Regions from separate parts of the Cedecea neteri genome, predicted to be linked through region 1. Evidence: predicted binding sites of a transcription regulator. Region 1 holds the regulator's gene; each other region holds the start of a gene.
The links. The regulator LexA, encoded in region 1, represses DNA repair genes until DNA is damaged. The targets are predictions, from matches to a motif close to TNCTGTATGTACATACAGNA.

Region 1 (7,312 bases):
GCTCGTTGACAGTGCAGGTCAAAACTGAGCAGAACAGCGGCAACATCATGATCGGTAAGATCTTTGGTGGGTCAGATGCGAAACCTGTTGTGGTGGGTAACGTAGCGCCACCGACGGCCTACTCGGCACCGGCTGCAGCACCAGCACCAGTAGCAGCGCCAGCTCCGGCGCCTGCCGCGAAGAGCGAACCTATGCTCAATGATACGGAAAGCTATTTTAACCGCGCCATTAAACAGGCGGTGGATAAAGGCGACATCGATAAAGCCCTGAAACTGCTGAATGAAGCCGAGCGTCTGGGTTCCACCTCCGCCCGTAAAACTTTTATCAGCAGTGTAAAAGGCAAGGGGTAAGCATTTCCCCACGTTGCTGATGCTTGAAGTATTGGTGCGCTCAGGCGCACCTTTTTTTTCCCCGTCATAATTCAAGCCACAGGGGTGTTGGCTGCACTTTGGTTATTCAGCTCATCCATGAGCTTCACCCTTTCAGGGCCGTTGCTGGCAACGTTCAAATCTGCTCCCGGCAGATTTGTCACCCCAGTCACTTATTTATATAAGCTCCTGGAGATTATTCCCCCTACGGGGCCGCAGTAAACTGCGTTCAAAGTCGCTTACGCGAATTTGTCACCCCCTTGCCGCCTGGGTGTGACTGGAATTATTTAGGGGAAAGAGGGAATAGCATTTCCTGTTGCTCAATTGTTGCGGTATTTGCCGCGTGTGTTGCCATTGTCTGCCCGCACAGAGATGTTCTGCGTTACAATGCCATCAGGTTATGTATCGGAGAGTATTCCCATGTCCGACGCGCTGTCGCCGTTGCGCGCCCTGAATTTCTACACGGAGGTCCCGCAAGGGCTTAGCTCCGCTTATCTCGACTGGCTGTTGCTGGAAGATTCGATGACGAAACGCTTCGAACAGCATTGCCAAAAAGTCACCGTCCGCATCGTGCGTGAAGGTTTTGTCCCTGCTGGCAATGATTTGCCCGAAGCCGATTTATTACCCGCCTCTGAGCGTTACTGGCTGCGGGAAATTATCCTCTGCGGGGATGACGAACCCTGGCTACTGGGCCGCACGGTGGTGCCGGAAAGCACGCTTGATGGCCCTGAACTGGCGCTGCAAAAGCTTGGCGACACGCCGCTCGGGCGCTACCTTTTTAGTTCATCAACCCTGACGCGTGACTATATTGAGATTGGCCGCAGCGCCGAACTGTGGGGACGGCGTTCGCGGCTGAGACTGTCCGGTAAGCCTTTGTTGCTGACAGAACTGTTCCTGCCGGCGTCTCCGCTGTATGAAGAGGAAAAATAATGGAGTGGAGTCTTAAGCAGGGAAAACTGCTGGCTTATCACCGGCTGATGCGAACCGATAAGCCTATTGGCGCTTTGTTGCTGCTCTGGCCAACGCTGTGGGCGCTGTGGGTGGCAACGCCGGGCTTACCTTCGCTGCTGAATCTGGTTGTTTTTATCGCCGGCGTCTGGCTGATGCGCGCCGCGGGCTGCGTGGTGAACGATTATGCCGACCGCAAATTTGACGGCCACGTTAAGCGTACCGCGCAGCGTCCGCTTCCCAGCGGCGCAGTTTCTGAGAAAGAAGCGAAGATCCTGTTTGCGGTACTGGTGGGCCTGGCTTTCCTGCTGGTGCTGACGCTCAACACCATGACGATCCTGCTGTCCGTGGCCGGGCTGGCGCTGGCGTGGGTGTATCCGTTTATGAAGCGCTACACCCATCTGCCTCAGGTGGTGCTGGGTGCCGCTTTTGGCTGGTCCATTCCCATGGCATTTGCTGCCGCCAGCGAATCGGTGCCGTTAAGCTGCTGGCTGATGTTCCTCGCCAATATTTGCTGGACCGTGGCGTACGACACGCAGTATGCGATGGTCGACCGCGACGACGACCTGAAGATTGGGATTAAGTCGACGGCGATCCTGTTTGGCCGCAACGATAAGCTGATTATCGGCCTGCTGCAAATCGCCACTATGCTGTTGATGGGCGTTGTGGGCTGGCTAAACGGGCTGGGTGGCACGTTCTACTGGTCAATTTTGCTGGCGGGCGGGCTGTTTGTGCATCAGCAGAAGCTGATTGCCAAACGCGAGCGTGAAGGCTGCTTTAAAGCGTTTATGAACAATAACTATGTCGGGCTGGTGCTGTTCCTGGGCCTGGCGTTGAGCTATCTGCATTTCTGAGTCAGTCTTCAGGCAATAAAAAAGGCGGGTTAATTACCCGCCTTTTTCGTTTCCGCAGAATTAAGAAACCGCGTCCTGGGAAGCGGAACTCTCAATCGTCAGACGTACGTCCGAGGTCACAAGGTCCGCTAGCATCTGGTAAACCTTGATGGTTTCGGTGGCGTCCGCATCACCGGTATCGCTGATATAGCCTTCATCGCGCAGGGTAAGGACCAGCGAGGTAAAGACTGCTTTATCAAAGAATTCCGGGGCGTTAATGCCGTGCAGAACGGACAGGCGCTGTGCCACCGTGCGGCTTTCGCGCTCCAGCGTCCCGCGGTTGATCGACGGGTTAGCGCTCAGCTGCCAGAAGGTGATGGCATACCGCTGCACTGTCTCGCGCACGCCCGCCGCCAAAAGCTGCAGAGTGCGTGAGCGGTGAGGGTTGATCTGCACTTCGTCACCGACAACCATGACCAGACCCTGACGCTCCATCTCGGCGATCAGCGCATCAATTTCTCTGCCCAGCTCGCTCTTTTCCCAACGCAGGAACAGCTCGGCTTTCAGCATCGGATAAATGACTTCTATCTGACGCAGCAGCTCTGCGCGCGCGATGTGGCGATGCTGAGTGATGATGGACGCCATCAGCGACGGCAACACCAGCATGTGCATGATGTTGTTGCGATAATAGGTCATCAACACGGCCTGCTCGCGCGGCAGAATGATGATGTCACCGATGGTGTCTTTCTCCACCTCGAACTTGTTCATCTGCAGTGCGTGGTCGATCAGCGCATTGGCGGAAACCGTTGGTGCGGTGGCATCCGGGGAATACGGCACGTTACGCAGCAGGTTGAGGTAGCAGTCGAGCTGTTCGGTGAGCTGTTCACGGGTCAGCGAGCGCTGGCGTGAAGCAAGCAGCGCGGTACAGCACAGGTTCATGGCGTTAGCGGCCCCTGCGTTGTTGATGCGCACCATCAGATCGGCGGCGATATCGTTCACCGTTGGCGTCAGCCAGGCCGGGCGAATTGCTTCTATCGGATCGATAGAGTCTTTCCATTCCGGCACATGCTGGTTCAGGTAGGTCATCAGCGGCAGCGGTTCACCGAAGTTAACGTAACCCTGGCCGAGGTTGCGCAGCTTACTCAGGCCGCGCACCATCTGCATGAAGCTCTCTTTTTCTTTGGTCGCACCGCGCAGCTCTTTCGCGTAAGTGCCCACTTCCATGACGTGCTCGTAACCGATGTAGATCGGCACCAGAGTGATCGGGCGGGTGCCGCCGCGCAGCATGGCCTGAATCGTCATCGACAGCGTGCCGGTCTTAGGATCCAGCAAGCGGCCGGTACGGGAACGGCCACCCTCTACAAAATACTCAACGGAATAGCCGCGGCTGAACAGCTCGCCCAGGTATTCGCGGAACACCGTGGAGTAAAGCTTGTTGCCCTTGAAGGTACGGCGAATAAAGAACGCGCCCAGGCGGCGGAAAATCGGGCCGGCTGGCCAGAAGTTCAGGTTGATCCCGGCGGCGATGTGCGGCGGAACCAGCCCCTGGTGATAAAGCACGTAGGAAAGCAGCAGATAATCCATGTGGCTGCGGTGGCAGGGCACATAGACGATTTCGTGGCCGTCATGGGCAAGCTGGCGCACACGCTCGGCGTTGTGCACGTTAATGCCCTGATAGAGGCGGTTCCAGGTTAATCCTAACACGCGGTCTGTCAGACGTACGGCTTCGTAGGAGAAGTTCGCGGCGATTTCTTCCATCAGAGCGACGGCGTTTTGCTGCGCTTTTTCGTGGGAGATTTTCTTGCTGCGGGCTTCATCTTCTACCGCGCGGGCAATGGCTTTTGATGCCAGCAGCTTGTTGAAGAGGTCCTGGCGAACCGGCAGGCGCGGGCCAACGGCAGCCAGGCGCTGGCGGGCAAAGTGAGTGCGCGCCACGCGAGCCAGTTTTTGGGCGATAATCTTGTCCGTACCGTGTTCGGTTGCCATGCGGCGAAGCGACACTGGCGGCGAGAAACGCACGAAGCTATCGCGACCCAGCCAGGAAACTGCAAAGAATTTCTGGACGCCGTTCAGCGTGCGTAAAGGCGGGTTGATTTCGCCTTTTTCGCGCCCTGGCGAGCGGCCGAACATCACGGAAACCGGCACCATCTGTACATCGAGATCGGGATTGCTGCGGTGCAGATCCAGATAATCGTGGAACAGTTTTACCGACTCTTCTTTTGGCGTGTAATAGGTAAAGACGCGCGGCCCGCCGTGGATAAACACGTAGCGCGGCAGCAGTACGCCGTCAATTTCCAGAGGTTCCAGCGGGTCGGGCAGGTCGTGATCCAGACATTGGGCACGCAGCGTCAGTAAGTCTGCCTTAGAATTGTAGGGCAGGACGTACATGATGGGGCGTGAAGGGTCCAGACCGAGTTCGGTTTGCGGATCCGCCGGGATAGACTTGCTCTTTACCAGAACGCTTAATGGTAAATTCAGTAATTTGTAGTAAATTCTTGGCCAGCCTGACATAAATGATGTAAAGCCTCAGGTTAATAATGCAAATGCGCCGCAAGGATATCAGAAACTCTGGGGAATTTCTGTGGCGCTGCGATTTAGACTCAATGAGCATTGACGCTCAATCTTTAAAAAGGTTTCCTTGAATGGCGAATAATACCACTGGCATCACCCGCATTATTAAGGCTGCAGGCTACTCGTGGAAAGGGCTCCGTGCGGCCTGGATCAACGAAGCCGCCTTTCGTCAGGAGGGCGTGGCTGCGGTCATCGCTATCATCATCGCCTGCTGGCTGGACGTGGACCCCATCACGCGTATTTTACTGATTGGCTCGGTTGTTTTGGTGATGATTGTCGAAATCCTCAACAGCGCCATTGAAGCGCTGGTTGACCGTGTCGGCACCGAGTACCACGAGCTTTCAGGGCGAGCCAAAGATATGGGTTCAGCCGCCGTATTGATAGCGATTATCCTTGCGGTTGCGACCTGGGCCACCTTGCTTTGGTCACATTTGCGATAGCCCTTCCAGAATAGTTTAAGTCGCTGGTTTTTTGCTTAATTTGTGGTTTCAAAATCGCCCGGGGCTGTATATACTCACAGCATAACTGTATAAACACCCAGGGGGCGGAATGAAAGCACTAACTACCAGGCAGCAAGAGGTGTTTGATCTCATTCGGGATCATATCAACCAGACCGGCATGCCACCTACGCGCGCCGAAATTGCACAACGTCTGGGGTTCCGTTCTCCAAACGCAGCGGAAGAGCATCTTAAAGCGCTGGCACGTAAAGGTGCCATCGAGATTGTTTCTGGTGCATCACGCGGTATTCGTCTGCTGGTTGAAGAAGAAAGTGGCCTGCCGCTGGTGGGCCGCGTTGCCGCCGGTGAGCCGCTGCTGGCGCAACAGCACATCGAAGGCCACTACCAGGTTGACCCTTCTCTGTTCAAGCCGAATGCCGACTTCCTGCTGCGCGTCAGCGGCATGTCGATGAAAGATATCGGCATCATGGACGGTGATTTATTAGCGGTACACAAAACTCAGGACGTGCGCAACGGCCAGGTCGTTGTCGCGCGTATCGACGATGAAGTGACCGTGAAACGCCTGAAAAAGCAGGGTAACACCGTGCACCTGCTGCCGGAAAACAGCGAGTTCCAGCCTATCGTGGTCGATCTTCGCGAGCAGAATTTTAGCATTGAAGGCCTGGCCGTCGGGGTGATCCGCAACGGCGAATGGCTGTAACACCTCTTCCGGTGGTGCGGTAAATCTGCCGTACCACCTGCCTTAAACACCTCTCAATTTTCCCCTGGATCATTCCCATGCGATTCTTTTCGTCAACGGATGGTGCGCTGTGGCGGCTTGCGCTGCCGATGATTTTTTCCAACATTACCGTGCCGCTGCTGGGCCTGGTCGATACGGCGGTCATTGGTCATCTTGATAGCCCGACTTATCTCGGCGGGGTGGCTATCGGCGCCACGGCGACCAGTTTCCTCTTTATGCTGCTGCTTTTTCTGCGCATGAGCACCACCGGGTTAACGGCGCAGGCTTTTGGTGCGAACGATCCGCAGCGGCTGGCGCGCGCGCTGGTTCAACCCCTGATGCTGGCGCTGATAGCCGGGCTGGCTATCGTGGTCCTGCGTTATCCACTGATCAACCTTGCGCTGCACGTTGTTGGCGGCAATGACGAGGTGCTGTATCAGGCAAGGCGGTTCCTGGAGATCCGCTGGCTGAGCGCCCCGGCATCGCTGGCTAACCTCGTGCTGTTAGGCTGGTTGCTTGGCGTGCAGTATGCGCGGGCGCCGGTCATTCTGCTGGTCGTCGGCAATTTGATTAATATCGTGCTCGACCTCTGGCTGGTGATGGGGCTGCACATGAACGTGCAGGGGGCGGCGTTGGCCACGGCGGTGTCCGAATATGCCACGTTTATTATCGGCCTGGTGATGGTGCGGAAGGTACTGAAGCTGCGGGGTATTAGCTGGGCTCGTCTTAAGACGGCCTGGCAGGGGGATTTACGCAAGCTGCTGGCGCTTAACCGCGACATTATGCTGCGTTCGCTGCTGCTGCAAATTTGCTTTGCTTCCATCACCATTTTTGGAGCGCGTCTCGGCAGCGAAATTGTCGCCGTTAACGCCGTGCTGATGACGCTGTTGACCTTTACCGCTTATGCGCTGGACGGCTTTGCTTACGCCGTGGAAGCCCATTCAGGGCAGGCCTACGGGGCGCGTAACCGTGGGCAGTTGCTCGAGGTTTGGGGGGCCGCGTGCAGGCAGGCGGGGCTGGTTGCGCTAGCGTTTGCCGCAATTTATGCCTTTGCCGGGGAGCAAATTGTCGCGCTGCTCACTTCCCTGCCGGAGCTTCGTGTTCTGGCAAATCATTACCTCGCCTGGCAGGTTATTTTGCCGGTCGTGGGCGTTTGGTGCTACCTGCTGGACGGTATGTTTATCGGCGCGACGCGGGGGGCCGAAATGCGAAACAGCATGGCGGTTGCGGCGTTGGGCTTTGGCGTGACGATGCTTACTCTGCCTTTGTGGGGCAACCACGCTCTGTGGCTGTCGCTGGCGGTGTTTTTAGCCTTGCGTGGCCTGTCGCTTGGCGTCATCTGGCGACGCCACTGGCGCAATAACACCTGGTTCGCTACTTCGGGCGGCCACTGATCCTGCTTCCAGGCCTTCGTTA
Region 2 (7,312 bases), 1.1 Mb from region 1:
CCATAAACCGGGCCGAGATCGCCGTTTTCATCCGCCCATTCGTCCCAAATCGTCACCTTGTTTTCTTTCAGGTACGCGATATTGGTATCACCATTGAGGAACCACAGCAGCTCATGAATGATCGAACGCAGGTGACATTTTTTGGTGGTAACCAGTGGGAAGCCTTCCTGCAGGTTAAAGCGCATTTGATGCCCAAAAATCGACAACGTGCCGGTACCGGTACGGTCCGCTTTTGGCGTGCCCTCTTCGAGCACTTTTTTCATCAAATCAAGATACTGTTTCATGTCACCTCACGAAAGTTGCTGCTGCGGACGGCGGTAAGCCCAGACCATCATAATGATACCGGCAACAATCATCGGAATCGACAGGATCTGCCCCATGCTGATGTACTGTACCCAGGTGCCGGTGAACTGCGCATCCGGCTGGCGGAAGAATTCCACGATGATACGGAACGCACCGTAGCCAATCAGGAACAGGCCAGAGACGGACCCCATTGGGCGAGGCTTACGAATAAACAGGTTCAGGATGATGAACAGGACAACCCCTTCCAACGCCAGCTCATAAAGCTGAGACGGGTGGCGAGGCAGTACGCCGTAGGTATTGAACAGCGACTGCCATTCCGGGTGCGTAGCCAGCAGGCCAACGTCTTCACTGCGAGAACCAGGGAACAGCATGGCGAAGCGGAAGTTCGGGTCAACGCGGCCCCACAGTTCACCATTGATAAAGTTGCCGAGGCGGCCAGCCCCTAAACCAAACGGGATCAGCGGAGCAATAAAATCAGAGACCTGGAAGAAAGTGCGTTTGGTGCGACGCGCAAACCAAATCATCACGCAGATAACACCGATCAGGCCGCCGTGGAAGGACATACCGCCGTCCCAGACTTTGAACAGGTAGAGAGGATCGGCAAGGAAGACCGGCAGATTGTAGAAGAAGACATAGCCCAGGCGCCCCCCCAGGAACACGCCCAGGAAGCCTGCATACAGCAGGTTCTCTACTTCATTTTTCGTCCAGCCGCTGCCCGGACGGCTGGCGCGGCGCCCGGCAAGCCACATGGCGAACACGAACCCGACCAGGTACATGAGCCCGTACCAGTGCAGGGAAACCGGCCCGATGGAGAAAAGCACCGGATCAAATTCAGGGAAACGCAGATAGCCACTATTCATCTGTCACCACAAGCTATTGTTACCTCACCCAAAATAGAAGGTGAGTGGCAAGTACGCACCACTCTGGATGCGCTCCGAAAGCAGCGGATCATAGCACAAACAGCCAGAGTGATTGATTACGGAAGTTGTAAAAGATGTGTAATGTCCCGGTGATAGCGGGGCATACAGGGTAATGCAGAGCGTATTCGGGAATGTGAACCAACACAAGGCATTAAAGAAAACTGACTGGGAAAACCCTGTGGGGTTTTCGGCTGATAAGCCACAACAAGGGAAAGACCACGCTTTTTCCCTTGTTGTCAGACGGAGGATAATGTCCCGGTGATACCGGGGCATTGAGAACGGATCAGCGCCCGCCGCGAATCAGGCCACCCATGCCGCGACGCTCCATAAAGGCTGCTACCTGGTGGCGCACTTCCGTCGCCATTTGAGCTTCAAGGGTACGCTGAGCAAGCACTTCAGCCTCTTCAAGCTGAATATGGCGTAACAGGTATTTGATACGTGCGACGGAACGGCCGTTCATTGAGAGGTGACGGTACCCCATGCCCACAAGAATCGCGACGCACATCGGGTCACCGGCCATTTCACCGCACAGGCACAGATCGATGTCATAACGTTCCGCCTCGCGGGCAATCAGGTTCAACGTACGCAGCATCGCCGGATGCAGGCTATCGTAAAGGTTAGCCACCCGCGTGTTATTACGGTCAACCGCCAGCAAATATTGGGTAAGGTCGTTTGTGCCAACGGAAATAAAATCAATGCGCCCGGCCAGGTGCCCCATCATGAACACCATGGAAGGCACTTCAACCATCACCCCAAGCCTAAACTTTGGCAACTGATAGCCTAATTCCTCTTCGACTTCCCGGCCCGCGCGATCGATAAGCCTGCGTGCATCATCGATCTCATCGATGCTGGTAATCATAGGCAGCAGAATACTTAAATTCCCCGTAGCCGCATTCGCTCGCAGCATTGCGCGGACCTGGATCAGAAAGATCTCAGGCTGATCCAGCGTAATACGAATGCCTCGCCAGCCAAGACAGGGGTTCTCTTCGCTGATGGGCATATACGGAAGCTGTTTATCCGCCCCGACGTCCAGCGTTCGCAGCGTCACAGGTTTGTCGTTAAACATCTGCAACATGCCCTGATACTGTGCAACCTGCTCTTCTTCCGACGGAAAACCGCTTTGCAGCATAAACGGAATTTCGGTGCGGTACAGCCCGATGCCGTCGATACGGCTGCCAAGCTGTTCTTCATGCTCAGGACTAAGCCCGGCATTCAGCATCACCTGCACCCGCTCGCCGCTTTTTAACGCCGCGGGCTGTTCCACGTCATCTTCCGCCAGACGGCTAAGTTCGTTCTCCTCGGTCACCAGGCGCTGGTATTCCTGCAGTAAAACCGGCTCAGGATCCACCAGCAATTCACCGCGATAGCCATCCACGATCAGCATACGGCGATGCAGAGCCGATGGCTGAATATCAGCGCCCATGACGGTTGGGATACCCAGAGCACGGACCATAATAGCGGCATGCGAGTTAGCCGCACCATCGCGCACCACAACGCCCGCCAGACGGTTTTGCGGCAGCTCAGCAAGCGTGGTGGCTGAAAGTTCGTCGGCAACCAGCACAAAGCGCTCAGGCCAGGTATTCGGGCTTTGAATCGTGTCATCGAGGTGGAACAACAGGCGCTGCCCCAGCGCTCTGAGGTCGCCCGCTCGCTCTTTCAGGTAGCTATCTGAAAGGCTGGCAAACTGTTCAGCAAACTTCTCCACCACCGTTTTCACGGCCCATTCAGCGACCAGGCCTTTATCTACCTCGGCAAAAAGCTCGCGGCGAAGGCGGGCGTCGGTCAGCAGGTGAGAGTAAAGATCGAAGATTGCCGCAGTCTCTTTCTGAGCCCCGGCGGCAAAACGCTTGCTGTAGCGGCGGAACTCCCCGGAAGCCTCTTCCAGCGCGGCGGTCAGGCGCTCACGCTCAAGCGCCGTGTCCAGGGTCGACGCTTCAAAAACTTGCTCCATCAGCGGGAGGGTGGTGTCCATCCAGCCTTCGGCAATGGCCACCCCAGGCGATGCAGGCAGCGCGCGGATACGAGTCTGGCGATACTGTCCAAACAGAGCCGCTAACTGAGACTGCGATAATATCCCAGCCATCTGCGTTGCCAGCGTAACGAGGAAAGACTCTTCGCTCTCATCGTACTGCCGGTGTTCACGCTGCTGGACAACCAGCACCCCCAGAAGCTGACGGCGCTGGATAATAGGCACGCCGAGGAACGCACGAAAACGCTCCTCTTTTACGGCGGGAACATATTTAAAGCTGGGGTGTTTTTGCGCATCGGCAAGGTTAATCGGCTCCGCAAGCCGCCCAACCAGGCCCACAATACCTTCATCAAAGGCAAGCGTGACGGTGCGGCCGCGCGGTTTCTTTAACCCGCGCGTCGCCATAAGGTAAAAACAGCGGCGCTCGTGGTCGGCGAGATAAACCGAGCAAACCTCGGTATCCATCGCAAGGCAGATATCAGTCACCAAAATATCCAGCGCCTCATTGAGGCGCGGGGCACTAGCGACCTTTTCGACTATTTCTCGCAGACGGGTGAGCATTTTTCGCGTGACTTAACCTCTTTTACGTCGCCATGCCGGCGAGTTATTGCGTGGTGGCGTAACTTCCTGCAGTGGCATCACCACGCTGGCAAACTCTTTCATTACCCGGCGATAGACATCGCGCTTGAATGAAACAACCTGACGGACCGGATACCAATAACTGACCCAGCGCCAGCCATCAAATTCCGGCGTGCTGCTGGTTTGCATGTTGATCTCACCGTCACTGCTCAGCAACTGCAAAAGAAACCATTTTTGTTTTTGGCCGATACAAACCGGCTTTGTGTCCCAACGCACCAAACGTTTAGGTAATTTGTAACGCAACCAGTTTCGGGTCGAGGCAAGAATGCGAACATCTTTTCTTTGTAGACCGACTTCTTCGAAAAGCTCCCGGTACATTGCCTGTTCAGCGGACTCGCCAGGATTAATGCCCCCCTGGGGAAATTGCCAGGAATGTTGGCCAAAGCGTCGCGCCCACATCACCTGTCCCTGCCGATTACATATTACGATCCCAACGTTGGGGCGGTAGCCATCATCATCGATCACCGGACTACCTCAAAACAAACTTAGATTGCATCGATTGTTTCATACAAGTGTCAGGCGGTAAACCACTCTCTCGGCGGCGCCTGCATGGAATAACATTTGAATAACTCACAAAAGATAGCCGGGTTATAAACAGGGGACGGTCAAAACCGGCGGTTTTATTCACTTTTTCTGTGGATATAACTGTGAAGAACTACCGAATTACATCGGGACAACTCGGGACAAGTAAAATCAGGCGTAATCCGGGTACACATTAAAAACTTTATATTTCATAATCATAACACCATAAAAATGACACACCACTTTCATAATGTGATGATCGTCACATACGAAGATCGCCAACTGATGAAAGATCGCACAATGTCGTTTTTATCCACAGATTGTGCCAACAAGTTAGTCACAAATCGGTGATAAATTGTATTTTAGTGCTCCGTCAAGGCTGTAAATGGAACCAGTAGTCACGCTTTTTCCCAGTTATCCCATTTTTCTGTGGATAACATGGTGTAAGATCCTGTTCATTGTCAGTGACCAGATTTGGAAAAGCGTTTTTAATCCTGTCGCAACGAAACGGCTGCCTTTAAAAACTCATTATAAATCAGAATATTGTTAATCTTATCCTCAGACGGCTAAACTAAGCTTTCGCTGTGCACAAAGTGCGTTCATTTTTTAACCAAAAAAAACATCAACGAGTTATGCAACCAATACGTCCGCTCATCACGCCCCCAAGCAGCGAAGCCGAGCTGCTCCAGCAGGCACAATGCGTCGCCGGTTACACTCTGGGCGAACTGGCGGCCTGCGCTGGCCTAAAGACGCCGAAAGACCTGAAGCGAGATAAAGGCTGGATTGGCGTATTACTGGAGCTGTGGCTGGGGGCCAGCGCGGGCAGCAAGCCCGAACAAGATTTCGCCGCACTCGGGATCGAACTGAAAACGATCCCGGTGGATAGTCTGGGCCGCCCGCTGGAAACTACATTCGTCTGCGTCGCGCCGTTAACCGGTAATAGCGGCGTCATTTGGGAAACCAGCCATGTGCGGCATAAGCTTAAGCGCGTGCTTTGGATCCCGGTTGAGGGAGAAAGGCAGATCCCGCTTGCCGAACGGCACGTGGGTTCTCCGCTCTTATGGAGCCCTTCAGAAGAAGAAGAGCAGCAGCTGCGCCTGGACTGGGAAGAACTGATGGATTTGATCGTGCTGGGCCAGGTCGAGCGCATTACCGCCCGTCACGGCGAAGTGCTGCAGCTGCGGCCAAAAGCCGCCAATAGCCGGGCGTTAACAGAGGCCATCGGTGCTGACGGCTCGCCTATTCTCACGCTACCTCGCGGCTTCTACTTAAAGAAGAATTTCACCACCGCCCTTCTCGCACGGCACTTCACACTCTAATACCCACCGCAGGAAATGGAATCCAGGGTTCTGTCAGCAAGTGCCGGGAAATGTTACATTTCCCTCGACCTATTAAGAATTTGCCGCTTTCCTTCTCTTATTCATCAGGTTATTACTAGACTTATTAACGAGATCCCTTCCTGACGAGGAACACACCGATGACTAAATGGGCAGTAGCAATCTCCGCCATTGGTCTTGCCTTCGCCGTTTCAGGCTGCAGCAGCGACTACGTAATGGCCACCAAAGATGGACGAATGATTTTGACCGAAGGCAAGCCGAAGGTCGATGAAGATACCGGTCTGGTGAGCTATCGCGACCAGCAAGGTAATGAAATGCAGATCAACCGCAACGACGTTTCCCAGATTATTGAGCGCTAATCTTGCAGGGTCAGCCCCCAGGCTGGCCTGATGATTTTTCTTACTTTCCCCTCTTTCGCTTTGCTCCGGCCTCTGCCATGTTTATAGACCTTTTGTCGGGTAACGATGCCTGACGTGTCAAAAGAACAACAGGAAGCCGGCTATGCACTATCACCGTATCCCCCACAGTTCACTTGAAGTCAGCACGCTGGGGCTGGGAACCATGACCTTTGGTGAACAAAACAGCGAGGCCGATGCCCACCAGCAGCTCGACTATGCCGTCAGTCAGGGCGTGAATCTGATTGATGTCGCGGAAATGTACCCGGTGCCGCCGCGCCCGGAAACCCAGGGCTTAACCGAGAGCTATGTCGGCAGCTGGCTTAAAGCTCGCGGCAACCGCGAAAAACTGGTTGTTGCTTCCAAAGTCACTGGCCCAACCCGCAACAACGACGCGGGCATCCGCCCAAACCAGATCCTCGATCGGAAAAACATCCGCGAGGCGCTGGATGCCAGCCTCAAACGCCTGCAAACCGATTACCTCGACCTCTACCAGGTCCACTGGCCGCAGCGCCAGACCAACATGTTTGGCAAACTCGGCTACACCTGGAGCGACACAACCTCGCTGCCGGTAACGCTGCTGGAAACGCTTGAAGCGCTGACCGAGTGCCAGCGCGCCGGGAAAATTCGCTATATCGGCGTCTCGAACGAAACGCCGTGGGGCGTAATGCGCTATCTGCAGCTTGCGGAAAAACACGATCTGCCACGCATCGTGACCATTCAGAACCCCTACAGCCTGTTAAACCGTAGCTTTGAAGTTGGCCTGTCTGAAATCAGCCAGCACGAAGGCGTTGAGCTGCTGGCTTATTCCTGCCTCGCCTTCGGCGTGCTGTCGGGCAAATACCTTAACGGAGCCAAACCAGCGGGCGCTCGCAACACGCTGTTTAGCCGCTTTACGCGCTACAGCGGCGAGCAGTCGCAAAAAGCCGTTGCGGCCTACGTGGAGATAGCTAAACGCCATAATCTCGACCCGGCACAAATGGCGCTGGCCTTTGTTCGTCGCCAGCCGTTTGTGGCCAGCACGCTGCTCGGTGCCACGACGCTGGAACAGCTGAAAACCAACCTTGAAAGCCTGCATTTGACGCTAAGCGAAGAGGTGATTGAGGAGATTGACGCGGTGCATCGTATCTATACTTACCCGGCACCGTAAAAATCTAAGGCCCTCGAAAGAGGGCCTTTTTGTTATTTCTGTTTGATTTGCCACAGCCACAGCGCGCTAATGGCCAG
Region 3 (7,312 bases), 2.1 Mb from region 1:
GGCGCGGGCATGGCCGCTCTGATCAGGTTAGCGACGGGCACGATATGGATCATTATGCGGCGGATGCCTCTGCGGTGGTGGAACATCTGGATCTGAAAAATGCGGTGCACGTCGGCCATTCAACCGGCGGCGGGCAGGTGGCTCGCTATGTCGCCCAATACGGGCAGCCTCAGGGGCGCGTTGCGAAAGCCGTTTTAGTCAGTGCCGTTCCACCATTAATGGTGAAAACGGCGAGTAATCCGGGCGGGACGCCGCTTGAGGTGTTTGACGGCTTCCGTAAGGCGCTGGCGGCAAACCGCGCGCAGTTTTACCTTGATGTTGCCTCTGGCCCGTTCTATGGCTTTAACCGCCAGGGCGCTGACGTTTCTGAAGGAAGCATTCGGAACTGGTGGCGGCAGGGCATGGCCGGGAGCGCGAAAGCCCACTATGAAGGGATCAAAGCGTTTTCAGAAACCGACCAGACCGACGACCTGAAAGCCATCACAGTGCCGGTTCTGGTTCTGCAGGGCGATGACGACCAGGTTGTGCCGTACAAAAATGCGGCTATCCTGCAGGATAAACTGCTCAGCAACAGCACGCTGCACATCTACCCCGGCTATCCTCACGGGATGCATACCACGCATGCCGATACCATCAATGCGGACATCCTGAAATTTATCCGCAGCTGATAGCGCTGTTAAGGGGAGGCAAAAGCTTCCCCTTCTTATTTCCCGCTTATGCCTCGGATGCCAAAGATGACAAGGCCGACATGGCTGATTCGGTATCTGTATGCGCCACGAAAATATGGTCGTGATAATACCCAGCCACTACGTTACAGCTGATACCTTGCTTTGCCAGCGCGCGTGAAAATGCGGCGGTAAGCCCCACAGCGGCGAGGGATGAATGAATCTTCAGGGTGATCCAGCTGGCGACGTAGTCGTAGTTAACGGCATGTTTATCTGCCAGATCCTGCGGCAAAACCAGCGTGACACCTTCAACCTCCCGGACGGTCACAATGGCTGCATCTTTTAATTCCGCTGAAGGCGCGGGTAAAGTGCAAAAAACATATTTCCCTGGGTTAAGCTCCGGGGCAGCATTGCTCAGCAGGATTGCCAGGTTATTCTCGCCAGCCATTTATCGGTCTCCTTTTCATTGATTGAGGACGAATTAAATAGCTTTTGAGCGATAAATAAAAATTAAAAAATATGCTGTTGCATTAGATGTGCTAATGGCGAAGCGGCGCGCCTTTGACGCACCGCCCACGTTTATTTCCCGGTCAGCATCTGCCAGAGGAACTCTTCGATCATAGCCTGATGGGACGCCGTCTGGCTATTTTCCGGCGCGCTGCCGTGGCCAGCGTCCGTTTCCTCATACAGCCAGACGTTCGCGTGCCCTTGCTGCTGCATCCGTGCCACCATTCGGCGGGCATGAGCCGGGCTAACCCTGTCATCCTGGGTGCCGGTGGTGAACAGCGTAGGGGGATAATTCACATCGGCGGACACTTTATCGAACGGAGAATAGCGCCGCAGCCACTCTCGCTCTTCGGCAATGTCCGGGTCGCCATATTCGGCAATCCAGGACGCTCCCGCGAGCCAGCGATGATAGTTCAGCATATCCAGCAGCGGGACTTCACACACCAGCGCGCCAAATAATTCTGGGTAGTCGGTAAGCATATTGCCGATCAGCAGGCCGCCGTTGCTCCCGCCCTGAGCGGCAAGTTTTGCGGCACAGGTGACTTTCCGCGCCGCCAGATCGGTGGCAACAGCGGTAAAATCTTCCCAGGCGCGATGGCGATGCTGTTTGAGCGCAGCCTGGTGCCAGGCCGGGCCATATTCACCGCCGCCGCGAATATTCGCGACGACATAAACCCCGCCTTTTTGCAGCCACGTCGCGCCTTTGGCACCGAGATAATGCGGCGTTAAAGAGACCTCGAATCCACCGTAACCGTACAGCAGCGTTGGATTCTCACCGGACAGTGCCAGCGTTTTGGCGGCCACCTGGAAGTAGGGGACGCGGGTTCCGTCCAGCGAAAGGGCAAAGTGCTGGGTCACATTAAATTCCCCTGCGTCAAAGCAGGTCGGATCCTGCTTCACGAGGCTGAGCGTGCCGGTGTCGAGATCGCCATAGCTCAGGCTGTGGGGCTGCAGGAACCCGTGGCTGACCAGCCGGTAGCGGTTACTTTCATCGTCGATACCCCCGGCGGAGACGTTGGTGAAATCGGGTAGCTCAAGCGTTTTTATACAGTGTCGCTGCCCGTTGTCGATTTTCACAATTTCAACCTTCTCAACGGCGTCCTGGCTCAGATTAAGCAGGAGGTAATCGCGGGTTGAGCTGTAGCCTTGCAGCGTCGTGCGCGAGTTTGGCGTGAAGAGCGAAATAAAATTGCGCTCACCTCGCTGAAAATCAGCTAAATCAATAGCCAGCAGGGCACCTGCAGGCCAGGTTGTCTCAGCGATTGGCCAGTCGGAAGTCAGCGTTATCAGCAGCCAGTCTTTGAAAAATCCACAGGATGCGTCTTCGGGAATGGCGATAAGTGTCAGGGTGTTCTGGCCGCTCAACAGCCAGGTTTGTCCGTGGTAAAAGTCTTTGCTGCAGCGCACCACATCTCGCTCAAAACCAGGGGTGTCATCATGCCAGGCCGAAACGGCCATGTCCGTTGCTTCACCGGCGTAGATCAGCGGTGCATCCTGCGGCGATGTGCCCCGAGCCCAGCGATAGACGCGGCGTGGATAGCCGGAGGTGGTGAGCGTATCCTCCCCTGCATCGAGCGCCAGCAGCAGCGTGTTTTCATCCAGCCAACTGACCGAACTTTTGCTTTCCGGCAGGAAAAAGCCTTCGGGGATAAACGTTTTGCTCACCAGATCGAATTCACGAATTTCACAGGCATCGCCGCCGCTGGATAAAAAGATCAGCGCCCGGGAATAGTCCGGATGGAGGAGATCGGCGCCATGATAGCTCCAGTTCGCGCCTTCCTCTTCATTCAGGCGATCGACATCCAGCACCGTTTCCCATTCTGGCGCGGCGGTAAAATAAGAGCTTTCAGTGGTGCGGCGCCAGATGCCACGAGGGTGTTCGTCATCCTGCCAGAAGTTATACACCGCGTTGCGGTAATGACTCCCCCAGGGAATGTTGGTTTTATCGTCCAGCGACTGCAGGATCGCGCCCCGCATTTGCTGGAAACGCTCTCCCGTGGCAAACCTGTCCGTGGTGCGCTTATTTTGTTTTTCCACCCAGCTTAGCGCCGCGGCATCTTCCGGGGTTTCGAGCTGGCTAAGCAAATCCTGACTCACTGGCTGTGTCATCACGCGTCCTTTTGTTGGGTAACGGGCCTGCAATCGACCCTATCATTATGCTGATGCTCATTACACCTGAAGGTTTTTGTGGTTTCTGCCAGCACGCTCGAATTTTTTCGCTTGCAAAACGAAGGGCTTAGCAAAAGTACGTGTTTTCTTACTTGAAGTGTCTTTTTTACCTGATACTGTATATATAAACAGTATTTGTATTGGCGGTATCATGAACCTTCTCAAACCTGCGGCCTGTTGCCCTGACGCTTCTTTTCCTCTTTTTGCTGACCTGGTGCAGTGCGGGTTTCCGTCACCGGCTCAGGACTATGTTGAGCAACGTATCGATCTCAATAAACTGCTGGTGCGCAATCCCGGCGCGACCTATTTCGTAAAGGCGGCGGGGGATTCGATGGTGGAAGGGGGAATTGGCGAAGGGGACTTGCTGATTGTGGACAGCTCAAGAACGGCGTCACAGGGCGATATAGTCATTGCGGCGATTGACGGGGCGTTCACCGTGAAGCGCCTGCAGCTTCGCCCCACGGTGATGCTACTGCCGATGAATAGCGCCTGGGCACCGATTCCCGTCACCGATGAAGCCGAACTCGATATTTTCGGCATCGTCACTTTTATCATCAAAGCGGCGGGCTAAGCATGTTTGCGCTGGTGGACGTCAACAGCTTCTACGCCTCCTGCGAAACGGTATTCCGCCCGGATTTAGCCGGAAAGCCGGTGGTGGTCTTATCCAATAACGATGGCTGCGTCATCGCCCGCTCTGCGGAAGCCCGGTCCTTTGTCAAAATGGGGGAACCGTTCTTTAAACAGAAAGAGGCGCTCAGGCGGCACGGCGTGCTGACGTTTAGCAGCAACTACGAGCTGTATGCCGACATGAGCGAGCGGGTGATGGGCGTGCTTGAAGAGCTGCTGCCGAGGGTCGAGATTTACTCCATTGACGAAGCATTTTGTGACTTAACGGGCGTGAGCAATTGCTACAACCTGAAGGCCTTTGGCCAGACGATCCGTTCGACCATTCGCCAGCGCACCCGCCTGACGGTAGGCGTAGGCATCGCACCAACAAAAACGCTGGCTAAACTGGCAAACCTCGCGGCAAAAACCTGGCAGGAGCGAACCGGCGGTGTGGTTGATTTATCCCGACCGGCGCACCAGCGCTGGCTTATGGCACAGCTGCCCGTCGGGGAAGTCTGGGGCGTGGGGCGGCGGCTGTCGAAAAAGCTCGACGCCATGGGCATCAAAACGGTTTTACAGCTCGCCGATGCGGATATTCGTTTTATTCGGCGGCACTTTAGCGTGGTGCTGGAAAGAACGGTGCGCGAATTGCGCGGCGAGTCATGCCTTGAAATGGATGAGTTCTCCGCCGCCAAACAGGAGATTATCTGCAGCCGCTCGTTCGGAGAACGCATAACCGAGTATGAGGATATGCGCCAGGCGATCGGCAGCTACGCCAGCCGGGCGGCGGAAAAGCTGCGGGCTGAGCATCAATATTGCCGGGTGATCTCTGCCTTTGTGAAAAGCAGTCCGTTTGCCGTGAACGAACCCTATTACGGCAACTGCTCGTCCGTCTCGCTGCTCATTCCCACGCAGGACAGCCGGGATATTATCCAGGCCGCGCTGCAGAGCCTGGACGCTATCTGGCAGGCGGGGCATCGCTACCAGAAAGCCGGCGTTATGCTGGGGGATTTTTTTAGTCAGGGTGTGGCGCAATTCGATTTGTTCGACAACCATGTTCCACGCCCTAACGGCGAAAAATTAATGACCGTGCTGGACTTTCTGAATCAAAAACAGGGCAAAGGCACGATCTATTTTGCCGGGCAGGGTATACAGCAGTCGTGGGCGATGAAGCGCGATATGCTGTCGCCGCGCTATACCACTCGCTATGCCGATCTGCCGCAGGCGTGGGTGTGCTGAGTGTGCTGCCGTTACAAATTCACTTTTTCGGGATGCGGAACAGCGATCGGTTCTCCGCACACCGTGACGCGTGGGCCGCCAAGATCGTTCCAGCGGAATAAATTCAGGTGCCAGCCATCGGGAATACTTCTGGAACGGTCGATAATGCCATCGGCATTGGAGAAGCGAGCCAGGTCAGCGTTTTGCCAGGAAGGCGGTTCAATATTTTGCTGCAGAGCGCTGAGCCAGCAGTGATTAGACAGGTCGCGGTTGATGCCTAAAGCCAGACATGAATATTCATCTCGCTGGTCCAGCACTCGTGCGCCTTCGACATACAGTGGGACGAGCAGCCGCGGCTTGCCGTCTTTTTGCATATGGGCGGCAATCGCCAGCCTTGCCCACTCACGTACCGGGCTCATATAAAGAATTGTTTGCCCTGGCCGATGGTAACGCCCCGGGGAATCGGGCCGGGTGCGCGAAAGCACGCTGCTGAGAAACTCCGCCGGAACAGCGCGGAAAAAGAAACCGCTGACGTTTTTGAAATGAGGGTGGTTATCGGACACAATGGCACCTGGCTTGCTCAGAAAATTAGCAACCCAAGTTAACCAGAACGTTGTGACAGAATTGCCATCGTAAAGACCGAAGAGCCTGTGATGATCGTGCTACGGCCAGAATAGTTTCGCCGCTGAACTTTTTTTCAACCGGCCTGTCAATATCACAGCAAGTATCATGGGAGAGCGTTTCGAAGTGAAAGGATTGTTGACAGCATTAATACTCATTGCCAGCTTTCTGATTGGCTGTGCGATGTATTACAAAGTGGGCTGCTGGTTTGAAGATGACATCATCAATTTTTACGCCGGAGACGAAGGGTAAGGGTTGGGTAACTGCGCAAGGCATCATTACCCGGAGTGTTTAACCTTTAAAGACTGAAAACTTTTTTGTCAGCGGCTTGAGTTTCTCAGTTTCACCGTACAGCGCAATGCCAATAAAATCGAGTTCAGCGAAAGGCGTGTCGCGCGTATCTTTGATCTGCTGCTCAGAAGAGTGCGACAGCATGGTGGTGGTAAAGAAGTTATACAGCACGCCTTCTTCCCTGCATTTCTCCAGCGCTGTTGCCAGCTGGCCGCTGTTTTTAGACTGAAGTACAACCACTGGATAATGGTTCATCCAGGCGCTTAAGCCGCTATCCTGGTTAGGATAGTCATGAAATACAGGCTCATCGACTTTAAGCATAATACCGCCGCACAGGTGGCCCACGGCATTCATTTGCACGCTGACGTCGGCATTGCGGTTCACGATGACATACAGCTTATAGTCATTATCTTCGAACATTCTGGCTCCTTGTCTGTTTAAGCTTCTGCATTGGCTGCTGATTTAGCTTAGGGCGAGAAGCTTAAGCATAGTAATCGTTTTTTTATCCCCGTTCCTGTTGGCGATCAATCTTTAATGCACATGGAAAGTCATTCAAATATCAATCGTTATATATTATTTTATATAGCGATTAATAAGGAGAACAAATGGAACTTTACGTCTTTTATGTGGGCGGCAATGCCGGAAAATCCAATATTGAAGTGCATGATGTCCAGTTTGTGGCTGCCGGGAAGCCGGAGGACGCGTGGCCCGCGCTGCGAGCGGCATGGTTTGGTGACAAAGATAAAATCCATATCGACGGTTACGGCAAGCTACGCTGGGCCGACGGTTACCGCATTAGTCTTTCAGATAAACCCGCTGAACAAACGCCAAAGCTCTTTTTTGTGAACGTCGGCGGCTACAGCCCGAAAACGCTGGCGGAGCTGCATGACTTTGATTTCTTCGTGGCGGAAAATCCAGCCCAGGCAAAAGAGAAGGCGATTGCCAGCCTGCTGGTCGAAAGCTATCAGCAGCACAAAGACAACCTGAAAGATGTCGATGACTGCCTGCTGTTAGAAAGCGTGGGGGATTATTTTATCCATCTGGAAAAAGCGGAGCAGGGCGAACACTTCAGGCCAGAATGGCAGGGTTATTTGCCGATTAGCGAATAACTCTCTTGTCCTCTACGGAAAAACGGTGCCTTAGCGAAAGGTGCCGTTTTTACTGTTTCACTCGCTAACGCAGCAAAATTGATAAACTCACGCCTGAATCACGCGAATCTGCTAGCATACGCGCCT

Region 2: the regulator LexA is predicted to act here: its motif matches at 4,731-4,750, upstream of mutH (DNA mismatch repair endonuclease MutH).
Region 3: the regulator LexA is predicted to act here: its motif matches at 3,456-3,475, upstream of umuD (translesion error-prone DNA polymerase V autoproteolytic subunit).

The regions. Positions count from the first base shown of each region.
Region 1 is NZ_CP009459.1:1,394,914-1,402,225, forward strand. Features, by position in the region: gene malM (maltose operon protein MalM) at 1-350, shown strand, start outside; gene ubiC (chorismate lyase) at 789-1,298, shown strand; gene ubiA (4-hydroxybenzoate octaprenyltransferase) at 1,298-2,170, shown strand; gene plsB (glycerol-3-phosphate 1-O-acyltransferase PlsB) at 2,231-4,660, opposite strand; gene LH86_RS06555 (diacylglycerol kinase) at 4,792-5,160, shown strand; gene lexA (transcriptional repressor LexA) at 5,270-5,878, shown strand; gene dinF (MATE family efflux transporter DinF) at 5,956-7,290, shown strand.
Region 2 is NZ_CP009459.1:275,049-282,360, forward strand. Features, by position in the region: gene thyA (thymidylate synthase) at 1-284, opposite strand, end outside; gene lgt (prolipoprotein diacylglyceryl transferase) at 291-1,163, opposite strand; gene ptsP (phosphoenolpyruvate--protein phosphotransferase) at 1,507-3,753, opposite strand; gene rppH (RNA pyrophosphohydrolase) at 3,766-4,296, opposite strand; gene mutH (DNA mismatch repair endonuclease MutH) at 4,986-5,672, shown strand; gene LH86_RS01335 (YgdI/YgdR family lipoprotein) at 5,831-6,049, shown strand; gene LH86_RS01340 (NADP(H)-dependent aldo-keto reductase) at 6,192-7,235, shown strand; gene lplT (lysophospholipid transporter LplT) at 7,268-7,312, opposite strand, start outside.
Region 3 is NZ_CP009459.1:3,520,057-3,527,368, reverse strand. Features, by position in the region: gene LH86_RS16485 (alpha/beta fold hydrolase) at 1-668, shown strand, start outside; gene LH86_RS16480 (ACT domain-containing protein) at 715-1,113, opposite strand; gene LH86_RS16475 (prolyl oligopeptidase family serine peptidase) at 1,245-3,281, opposite strand; gene umuD (translesion error-prone DNA polymerase V autoproteolytic subunit) at 3,493-3,912, shown strand; gene umuC (translesion error-prone DNA polymerase V subunit UmuC) at 3,915-5,186, shown strand; gene LH86_RS16460 (RES domain-containing protein) at 5,198-5,728, opposite strand; gene LH86_RS22625 (hypothetical protein) at 5,895-6,038, shown strand; gene LH86_RS16455 (DUF2000 domain-containing protein) at 6,078-6,497, opposite strand; gene LH86_RS16450 (DUF1543 domain-containing protein) at 6,683-7,186, shown strand.